DNA from 3 places in the Nocardia sp. NPDC127526 genome. Region 2 is predicted to be linked to each of the others. Evidence: riboswitches for the same ligand, from Rfam matches in the RefSeq annotation. Region 2 holds a riboswitch; each other region holds the start of a gene.

Region 1 (3,417 bases), on a different contig from region 2:
ACGGCCGCCAGCCGGTCGATGCCGAGCAGATCGAACAGCGCCACCTCGGCGGTCACCTGATCGCGAATGGAGATCTCGGGAAACCGTGCGCCCCAGGGCTTTCCGTCCGCGGCCAGGGAACCCGGCCCGGTGCTGCCCTTGCAGCCGCCGAGCACATTGGTGGCGATGACACACCATTCGCCGGTATCGATGGCCGCGCCCGGGCCCACGATGCCGTCCCACCAGCCCGGCTGGGCGTGATGCACGTCGGCCGGGCCGACCACGTGCGAATCACCGGTCAGCGCATGCTCGACCAGAATCACGTTGTCGGCATTCGCGGAAAGTTCGCCCCACCGTTGCACGGCCAGCGTCACATCCGGAATGACGGCCCCGTTCTCCAGCCGCACCGCGCCGATGGCAATGCTGCCGAGCGTCCCGTCGGACGGCGGGAGCAGTGCTTCCGCCGTCTCCCGCGCCGTGCTCGATTCGATGTTCACGATCACCGTGCCGCCGCCGTCAGTCCGGCCCGGAGATCCGCCAGGATGTCCTCGATACCCTCGATGCCCACGGCCAGACGCACCAGACCAGGCGTGACGCCCGAAGCGAGCTGCTCCTCGGGAGTCAGCTGGGAATGGGTCGTCGACGCCGGATGGATCACGAGCGAGCGCACATCCCCGATGTTAGCGACATGGCTGTGCAGGACCAGCGCCTCCACGAACTTCTTGCCCGCGTCCACGCCGCCGGCCAGCTCGAAGGAGACGATGGCGCCGACGCCCTTGGGTGCCAGTTGTTTGCCACGCTCATACCAGGGTGAGCTCGGCAGGCCCGCGTAGGACACCGATTCCACACCCGGCGCGGCGGCCAGAAACTCCGCGACCGCCCGGGCATTGGCCACGTGCCGCTCCACCCGCAGGCTCAGCGTCTCGATGCCCTGGCTGATCAGGAACGCGTTGAACGGCGACACGGCCGCGCCCAGATCGCGCAGCAACTGCACGCGCGCCTTGAGCGCGAACGCCGGCGCGCCGAGCTCGGCGAAGACCACGCCGTTGTAGGACGGATCGGGGCTGGTGAACCCCGGGAACCGGGACTGCCCGCCGGCATCGCGCACGGTCCAGTCGAAGGTGCCGCCGTCCACGATCACACCGGCCACCGCCGAACCGTGCCCGCCCAGGTACTTGGTGGCCGAATGCACCACGATGTCCGCGCCGTGCTTCAGCGGCTGGATCAGGTACGGCGTGGCCACCGTGTTGTCCACGATGAGCGGCACGCCCGCCGCGTGCGCGATTCGAGCAACGCCCGGGATATCCAGGATCGAACTGCTCGGGTTCGCGACGGTCTCGCCGTAGAACGCCTTGGTATTGGGCCGCACGGCCGCCCGCCACTGCTCCAGATCGTCGGGATCCTCGACGAAGCTGACCTCGATGCCCAGCTTGGGCAGCGAGTAGTGAAAGAGGTTGTAGGTCCCGCCGTACAGGTGCGGGCTGGACACGATGTGGTCGCCCGCCGCCGCGAGATTCAGGATGGCGAAGGTCTCCGCCGCCTGCCCGGAGGCCAGCAGCAGCGCCGCCACACCGCCCTCCAGCGCGGCGATGCGCTGTTCCACCACGTCCTGGGTGGGATTCATGATGCGGGTGTAGATATTGCCCGGCTCGGCGAGCCCGAACAGCGCGGCGGCGTGATCGGTATCGCGGAAGGCATAGGACGTCGTCTGATAGATCGGCAGGGCGCGGGCCCCGGTGGCGGCGTCGGGCGCCTGCCCGGCATGGATCTGCTTGGTGTCGAAAGACCAGTCGGCCGGGTCGATGGGCGCGGTCGAGTCACTCATGTCCTGCTCCAAGAAAAAAGGTCGCCGAAAGGCGGAAGTCTGACGTTATCGAGAAACGAATAGGCTTCGACAACAACACATTTCGGGTGGCCTCCTACGTTGCGCTTGCACTCGTCCCTCGAGTGCCAGGTCCTCACCCGGAGCACCCCACCGCAGCTGGAGGGTTGCCGATCAGCGAGCCGGGGCTTGTCGCTGATGCTCTTGACCTGAGCGAGATTCTAACCGCCGGATTCGGAACTTCCCGCAGTGGGGCCGGACACACTCGGAACCGCGCACACCCGGATGTACTCCGCATAGGCGGTGTTCACGTGATTCACGCAGTGCGCGGCGATGGCTTCCAGATCATTCCCGTCGAGCAGTTGCCGCAGGCTGTCCTCCTTGCCGGCATGGCAGATGACCTGCCAGATCGACAGCAGCAGCTGCACCGAGAGCGCATCGGGCGCGGCGCCGAGCCGCTCCGCCAGCACCTGTGCGAGGGCGGCCTGTTCGAAGGAGACGGATTCGAAACTGCGGGCCCGCACGGTGGGGTTGTCCAGGATCAGCCGCTGCATCTGCTTGAACTGCTCGAAGGAGATCGGTTCGCCCTCGGTGAGGATGCGGTCGATCACCGCGAGGAAGCTGGCGCGTAGCGCTTCGAGTTCATTGCCGGTGCGCGGCTGGGCGGCCAGCGCCTCGGCCTGCGCGCCCTCGAAGTCCTCGATGAGGCCGACCACGATGGCCTCTTTCGAGTCGAAGTACCGGTTCACGGTGCGCGGTGAGACATCGGCCGCGTCGGCGATCTGCTCGACGGTGGTGGCGTCGAAGCCCTGCTTGTCGCACAACCGCAGGGCGACCTCGATGATCCGAGACCGCGTTTGCTGCTTCTTGCGCTCCCGGAGTCCGGTCCGGGTGGTCGACGTCGACAAACCGAGCATCGGTCCAGTCTAGCGATACCTCGCGCGATTGTGACTTCATCTGACAACTGTCGCAACGCGACAGATTTCTCTTGACGACATTTGTCGCCCGGTGACACGATGGGCTGCACTGCCCGGCAACCGAGGAGATGACCATGACCGGCGGGATCGCGGCGCTGGACGCCGACCGGAAACCAATCGAGACAACGACTTCCACCCGCTGGTGGGCGCTGGGCGTACTCGCCCTGGCGCAGCTGATGGTGGTGCTGGACGTCACCATCGTCACGATCGCGCTGCCCTTCGCACAGCAGGACCTGCACATCAGCGACGGCGACCGGCAATGGGTGATGACGGCGTACACGCTCATCTTCGGCGGCCTGCTGCTGCTCGGCGGGCGGCTGGCCGACTATCTGGGCCGGCGCCGGATCCTGCTCATCGGCCTGATCGGCTTCGCCGCGGCCTCGGCGCTGGCCGGGCTCGCGCAAACCGGCTGGCAGCTGTTCGCCGGACGCGGTCTGCAGGGCGCGTTCGCCGCGCTGCTGGCGCCGGCCGCGCTGTCGCTGGTGTCGGTGACCTTCCCCGAGGCCAAGGAGCGCGCCCGCGCCTTCGGCGTCTTCGCGGCGGTCTCGGCGGGCGGGGTGGCCATCGGGCTCATCGTGGGCGGCGCGCTCACCGAATACGCGGACTGGCGCTGGACCCTGCTGATCAATACGCCCTTCG
Region 2 (3,417 bases):
CACGGCCTGGGTGGGCACCGACAGCGCCCGCTCCCACTGCTCCAGATCCTCGCCGTCGACGAAGACGGTCTCCACTCCCCAGCGCGGCAGAATCTCGTTGGCCACCACAAAACACGAGCCGAACAGGCTGCGCGCCGCGACCAGGCGGTCACCCGCGCCGAGCAGGGCGCCCAGGGCGGTGAACACGGCCGACATGCCCGACGCCGTGGCGAAGGCCGCCTCGGCGCCGTCGATGAGCCGCAGCCGCTCCTCGAACATGGCGACGGTGGGATTGCCGTAGCGGGAGTAGACGAAATGCTCGATATCGCCGGTGAAGGAGGCCTCCGCCGCCTCGGCGCTCTCATAGACGAAGCCCGAGTTCAGGAACAGCGCCTCGGACGTCTCGTCGTAGCCGGAGCGCCGGATGCCGCCGCGCACGCCCAGGGTGGCGGGGCCGACGCCCTCGGGCAGCGGCTTGTCGAACGAGCCACCGGTGATCATGACTGCCTCCACGGAAGTCCATCGGCCCGCCAGCCGGTCTGGCCGCGATGCCCGCGCGCGTCCAGCGCGCCTTCGAAACCCTCGACCACATTGAACGACGGCGCGAAGCCGACGGCGGTGGCGGCGGTGGCCGCGCCGATGGACCGCTGACCGGACCGGCAGATGAAGATGACCGGCGCGTCCGACTCGGCGGCACGATCCGCGAGGGCCTGCTTCAGCTGGTCCACGAAACGGGCATTCGGGGTGCCGCTGGTGTCCACCCACTCGATCAGCGCGGTCGGCCGGCCGATACCGCTGGTGTCGGGCACGCCGACGAATCGCCATTCGGCTTCGGTGCGCACGTCCACCAGCACCGCATCCGGATTGTCCCGCAACAGTTCCCACGCCTGTTTCGGCGTGATGTCACCCGCGTAGCTCACTTCGAACCTCCTGTGAATCCGCACTTGCCGCACCATTTTTCCGGTGCGCGGCCAGGTCGTCACCCGGAGCACCCCACCGCGGAGGAGGGTTGCCGACCAGCCAGCCGGGGCTTGGCGCTGGTACTCATGACCTGGGATGAGAGTGCCTGGGCCGGAGCCCGGCTGTCAAACGTTCAGTTGCAGACCAGCCAGCGGCTGCCGGATTTGGTGAAGGTCCAGGTCGCCGTCCGTTCGGCGCCGTCGGCCTTGTAGGTGACCTGCGCGGTGGCGCGATCACCGGTGATCACGGGGTCGGTGAGCCGCACGAATTCGAACTGGACGCCCTCGTCACGAGGGTTGCTCAGGGGTGAGCGGTTCTCGTCGAAGCCCTGGCACACCGTATTCGGATCCAGGACGTCGGTGCCGCTGCGGGATTGGGTGAAGGCGCTGGCGGCCACCGCGAGCCGGTCGGAGTCTGTGACATTCTTCTCAACCGGCGACACCAGGGCAGCGACCACGATGCCGATGATGACGACCAGGATTACGCCCGCAGCCAGCAGGAACGGCCACAGTGAACGAGTTTCGCTCTGGCTGATTTTAATTGGCTGATCGGATTGGCCGTCATCGCTCATGACTAGATCATGCCTGGTCGGAATGGGTGCGATGACCGCGACACCGGGTACTCGTGAGGATGAGGGGCCGCCGGGATCCAGCACACCGACGCGGGGGACAATCCAGACGCACGATTAGAATCGGCACAATTCCCGCAAAAATGCGGGAATTACCGAGAACCATGCAGCAACGCCGCAGCGTCGGGGGTTCCTATCCCGGCACCGCCCGCAGCCGGACCATCAACTTAGCCTAAGCTAAGAACGAAGGCCGCAGGCCGACGACACGTAGCTCCAACCAAAGGGTGCGCATAAGAATGACCGAACAGAGTGCAGCGACCCGCCCGCTCCGCATTGCGATCGTGGGCGCCGGCCCCGCGGGCATCTATGCCGCCGACGCGTTGATGAAATCCGACGCCGAGGTGAGCATCGACCTGTACGAGCGGATGCCCGCTCCGTTCGGTCTCATCCGCTACGGCGTCGCACCCGACCACCCGCGCATCAAGGGCATCATCACCGCCCTGCACAAGGTGCTCGACAAGCCGCAGGTCCGCCTGCTCGGCAATATCGACTACGGCGTCGACATCACCCTCGAGGACCTGCAGGGCTTCTACGACGCGGTCATCTTCTCCACCGGCGCCAATGCCGACCGCGCCCTGGAGATCCCGGGCATCGAGCTGGACGGCTCCTACGGCGCCGCCGACTTCGTGTCCTGGTACGACGGGCACCCGGACGTGCCGCGCACCTGGCCGCTGGACGCGGAGAAGGTCGCGGTCCTCGGCGTCGGCAATGTCGCCCTCGACGTGGCGCGCGTGCTCGCCAAGACCGGCGACGAACTGCTGCCGACCGAGATCCCGCCGAACGTCTACGAGGGTCTCAAGGCCAACAAGGCCCTGGAAGTGCACGTGTTCGGCCGCCGCGGTCCCGCGCAGGCCAAGTTCACCCCGCTCGAGCTGCGCGAGCTGGATCATTCGCCGACCATCGAGGTCATCGTCGATCCCGAGGACATCGACTACGACGAGGGCTCGGAAGCGGCCCGCCGCCATTCCAAGCAGGTCGACATGATCTGCAACACCTTGGAGCAGTGGGCCATTCGCGATGTCGGCGCCCGCCCGCACAAGCTGTTCCTGCACTTCTTCGAATCCCCCGCCGAAATCCTCGGTGCGGACGGCAAGGTCGTGGGCCTGCGCACCGAGCGCACCCAACTCGACGGCACCGGCAACTGCAAGGGCACCGGCGAGTTCAAAGACTGGGACATCCAGGCCGTGTACCGCGCGGTCGGCTACCTGTCGCAGAACATCCCGTCGCTGCCGTTCGACGACCAGGCCGGCACCGTGCCCAACGAGGCCGGTCGCGTGCTGGTGAACGAGGACGCCGACGGCGCCGAGCGCTACCTGCCGCAGACCTACGTCACCGGCTGGATCAAGCGCGGCCCGGTCGGCCTCATCGGCCACACCAAGGGCGACGCCAACGAGACCATCGCCTGCCTGCTCGACGACGCCCCGACCTTCACCCCGGCCGCCAAGCCGGAGCCGGAGGCCGTGACCGAGTTCCTGGAGGCCAAGGGCATTCCGTTCACCACCTGGGCCGGCTGGTACCGCCTGGACGCGCACGAGCGCGCCCTCGGCGAGCCCGAAGGCCGCGAGCGGGTGAAGGTCGTGGAGCGCGAGGACATGCTGCGCGCCAGCGAGCCGGACAAGGTCGGCCACTAGTCCATCCCCTGACCTGGCCCAATAAGCCAGGTGGACAAGGGCTTCGGCACTTGTCACCGTTCTGAGGCATGCTGATCACGTGTTCGATGCCCATGTCCACATCATCGATCCGCGGTTCCCGCTGATCGAAAACGAAGGCTACCTGCCCGACCCGTACACCATCGGCGACTATCGCGCGCGCATGGCGCGCTTCGATATCGACGGCGGGGCCGTGGTCAG
Region 3 (3,417 bases), on a different contig from region 2:
CATCTGGCTCAGCGGTTCAGCAAGGCCGCGGAGGAGCGGTTCAGCGATCGATCGCTGTGGACCACCTTGGACACCGGGGAACCGGTCCTGCACGGCACCCCGATCTGGGTGCGCGCCACGGTCCATCAGCTCATCCCCATCGGCGACCACACCCTGGTGGTCGGCCTGGTCACCCGGGTGCACGACAACACCGAGGACGCGCCGTCGGCCGGACCGCTGGTCTACTACAACGGCGCCTACCACCGCGCCGAGATCTCCGACTGAATCCCCTCCGGATCAGGCCGCGGAGGACACGGTCCCGATACCCAGCGCCGCCAGGATTCCGGCGCTGAGCTGTTCCAGCCGATCCCGCACCCGCGGGCTGCGCAGCAGCGTCACCGCCCGCGAGGCCGCCACCGCCAGCAGCACCATTTCGACCGCGGCGATCGCGGCTTCGATGGCGCCCAGCGCGAGGGTGTTCGCGAAGGTCACCTCGGTCAGGAACTGCGGCAGCACCGCGAGGTAGAACAACCCCACCTTCGGATTGAAAATGCACGACAGCAATCCCGCAGCGAATGCCGAGCGAACGGTGACGCCGGCCCGCGGCGCATCGACGGCGAGCTCCGCCGCCCGGGCGCCCCGATTGCGGCGATACTCCAGAAACGCGCGAATCCCCAAGTACACCAGGTAGATTCCACCGACCACCTTCAAGGCCCGATAGGCCGTGGCCGACTGCTCCAGCAGCGCCGCCACCCCGGCGGCCACCACCACCGCCCAGACGATCCCGCCCAGCGCCGACCCGATCGCCGCGGCCACCGCCGGTCGTCGCCCGATAATCGAAAACCGCAGCACCAGAAAAGAATCCGGCCCGGGCGTCAGCGACAGCACCAGGCACAGCCCGATAAAGCTCAGCAGCAGCGGAAGGCTCACCCCTCCATGGCAGCGCACCGCCGCCGCCGGGGCAAGGGAATTAGGCGGCGAACTCCGCGCCCAGCTCGCGGAACACCTCGGTGTTCAGCGTGAACGCCAGCCGCGCCTCATCGAGCACCTGCTCGACCTCGGGACCGCCGACCGGCAGCTGATCGAGCTGCTCGCGGTATTCGCGTTTGAACGCAGCGGGATTCGAGATGCCGTCGAAGACGTAGAACCGCACGCCGTCGCCCTTCTTGGGCAGGTCCCACAGCTTCTCGGCGGTCCCGCGAATGACCTGGCCGCCGGAAAGATCGCCCAGGTAGCGGGTGTAGTGGTGGGCCACGTATCCGGCCGGGAAGCTGCGCGCGCACTCCTCGATGCGGGCGGCGTAGGCGGCGGTGGACGGCAGCGCGGTCAGCTCATCGCGCCAGTTCGCCCCGCCCAGGTGGGCCAGATCGGCTTCCAGGGACTGCAGGCGGGCCAGTTCCGGCCGGATGAACGGCCCCGCGACCGGATTCCCGGCGAGCTCGGCGGAATGCTTCTCCAGGGCGGCGTAGACGAACCACAGCTGCGCGGTGTAGCGGTAGAAGGCCTCGACTCCGAGTGCGCCGCCGAGCATGTCGCGCATGAAGGTGGAGTGTTCGGCCTCTTCGTGCTGCCGCTCGGTCGCGGTGCGGATGAGGGTCGAGAACGGCGTGCCGGTGTCGGTGGTGTTGGCCTGCGCAGACATGGTCTAACAACCTCTCGTGATCAACTCCGGAACCGCCGAAGTATGGCTACCCTAACTTCCCCATCGACTGTACGCGTCAGCAACGATCTCGCGATTCGAACTTTGCGGTCCCGGCGATCCAACTTTCGGATGATTTTCCGGACGGGGTTGACAAGGCTCCCGGCCGTCTGCCAACCTCTCAAACCAGGTCATGAGTACCAGCGCAAAGCCCCGGCTAGCTGGTCGGCAACCCTCCTCCGCGGTGGGGTGCTCCGGGTGACGACCAGGCCGCAGCCCAAAACCGGGCGCGGCAAGCGCGGACTCTCGATCATTCGATCGCGTGTCCCTGGCCCGATGGGATTTCGTGATGACTGCTTTCGCCGACCAGACCTGTGCCGCTCTCGCCACCGTCTCCGGCTGTGACCTCCAGGTGCCCCTCGTGCAGGGCGGGACCATTCGCTACGCCAACTTCGACTACGCCGCCAGCGCACCCGCCCTGCAGCAGGTCACCGACCGGATCGCCGAACTGCTGCCGACCTACGCCAGCGTGCACCGCGGCGCCGGCTACGCCTCGCGCATCTCAACCGACTGCTACGAATCCGCCCGCGGTTCGGTCGCCCGCTTCCTCAATGCCGCCGACGATCAGGTCGTGGTCTTCACCCGCAACACCACCGATTCGCTGAACCTGCTCGCCTCCTGCGTGCCCGGCGACACCGTGGTCCTGGACGTGGAACACCACGCCAACTTCCTGCCGTGGACCCGCCACGGCCGCCGCGTGGTGCCCATTGCCGACACCATCGAGGAGACCATCCAGCGCATCGTGGCCGAACTGTGCAGCAAACCCGCTGCGCTGCTGGCCATTACGGGCGCCTCGAATGTGACCGGTGAACTGCTCCCGCTGGAGCGCCTGGCCTGGATCGCGCACCAGTGCGGCACCCGCATCCTGGTCGACGCCGCCCAACTGGCCCCGCACCGCCGCATCGACCTGAAGACCACCGGCATCGACTACCTGGCCTTCTCCGGCCACAAGGCCTACGCCCCCTTCGGCGCGGGCGTGCTGGTCGGCCGCCGCGACTGGCTCGATGCCGCCGAGCCGTATCTGGCCGGCGGCGGCGCGGTGCGCTCGGTGACCGCCGACGGCGCCGACTGGGCGCCCGCCCCGCAGCGCCACGAGGCCGGCTCCCCCAATGTGCTCGGCGTGGCCGCCCTGGCCGCGGCCTGCGACACCCTCGCCGGACTGGACGAGGCCACCGTGCTCGAGCACGAGCAGTACCTCACCCATCGCCTGCGCTACGGTCTGAAAACCGTTCCGGGCGTGAAGTTCCTGCGCATCTTCCGGGACAGCACCGACGCCGTCGGCATTGTCGCCTTCACCATCGACGGCTTCGAGCCCGGGCAGGTCGCCGCCTACCTCTCGGCCGAGCACGGCATCGGCGTGCGCGACGGTCGCTTCTGCGCCCACCCGCTGCTGTCCCGCCTCGGCGTGGACGCCGCCCTGCGCGCCAGCATCGGCCTGGGCACCACCGCCGCCGACGTGGACCGGCTCATCGACGCCGTCGCCACCCTGGTGGAGAACGGCCCGGCCTGGAATTACGCCCGCACCGAGGGCCATTGGAACCCGGTCCCGGAAACCCGCCCTTTCGCGAATACCGATGCGGGAGCTGCGCCCTGCGGCTTTTGAGGGTTCGGGGCGAAGCCCCTGAGAGTCCCGAGAGTTGGGTTATGGCACGAGATAGCGGGCGGCGAGCTCCTCGACGAAGGGATCGTCGTCCGCTACCGCATTCAGCAGGTCCAGGTCATCGCGCACCGAGATCTCA

What was found. Region 2 has a riboswitch for S-adenosylmethionine ahead of ACFVIV_RS16605 (rhodanese-like domain-containing protein). Riboswitches for the same ligand answer to the same signal wherever they lie in the genome.
Region 1: it holds a riboswitch for S-adenosylmethionine, as region 2 does, so the genes downstream of both, ACFVIV_RS27845 (bifunctional o-acetylhomoserine/o-acetylserine sulfhydrylase) here and ACFVIV_RS16605 (rhodanese-like domain-containing protein) in region 2, are expected to answer to the same signal.
Region 3: it holds a riboswitch for S-adenosylmethionine, as region 2 does, so the genes downstream of both, ACFVIV_RS00070 (aminotransferase class V-fold PLP-dependent enzyme) here and ACFVIV_RS16605 (rhodanese-like domain-containing protein) in region 2, are expected to answer to the same signal.

What each region holds. Positions count from the first base shown of each region.
Region 1 is NZ_JBHXVO010000021.1:103,480-106,896, forward strand. It holds gene ACFVIV_RS27840 (homoserine O-acetyltransferase) at 1-434, opposite strand, end outside; gene ACFVIV_RS27845 (bifunctional o-acetylhomoserine/o-acetylserine sulfhydrylase) at 479-1,804, opposite strand; SAM riboswitch class IV at 1,901-2,011, opposite strand; gene ACFVIV_RS27850 (TetR/AcrR family transcriptional regulator) at 2,023-2,718, opposite strand; gene ACFVIV_RS27855 (MFS transporter) at 2,853-3,417, shown strand, end outside.
Region 2 is NZ_JBHXVO010000008.1:89,279-92,695, forward strand. It holds gene ACFVIV_RS16600 (O-succinylhomoserine sulfhydrylase) at 1-480, opposite strand, end outside; gene ACFVIV_RS16605 (rhodanese-like domain-containing protein) at 477-899, opposite strand; SAM riboswitch class IV at 915-1,031, opposite strand; gene ACFVIV_RS16610 (hypothetical protein) at 1,073-1,510, opposite strand; gene ACFVIV_RS16615 (FAD-dependent oxidoreductase) at 1,804-3,198, shown strand; gene ACFVIV_RS16620 (amidohydrolase family protein) at 3,278-3,417, shown strand, end outside.
Region 3 is NZ_JBHXVO010000001.1:11,096-14,512, reverse strand. It holds gene ACFVIV_RS00085 (flavin reductase family protein) at 1-264, shown strand, start outside; gene ACFVIV_RS00080 (LysE family translocator) at 277-909, opposite strand; gene ACFVIV_RS00075 (heme oxygenase (biliverdin-producing)) at 950-1,621, opposite strand; SAM riboswitch class IV at 1,808-1,923, shown strand; gene ACFVIV_RS00070 (aminotransferase class V-fold PLP-dependent enzyme) at 1,968-3,281, shown strand; gene ACFVIV_RS00065 (hypothetical protein) at 3,321-3,417, opposite strand, start outside.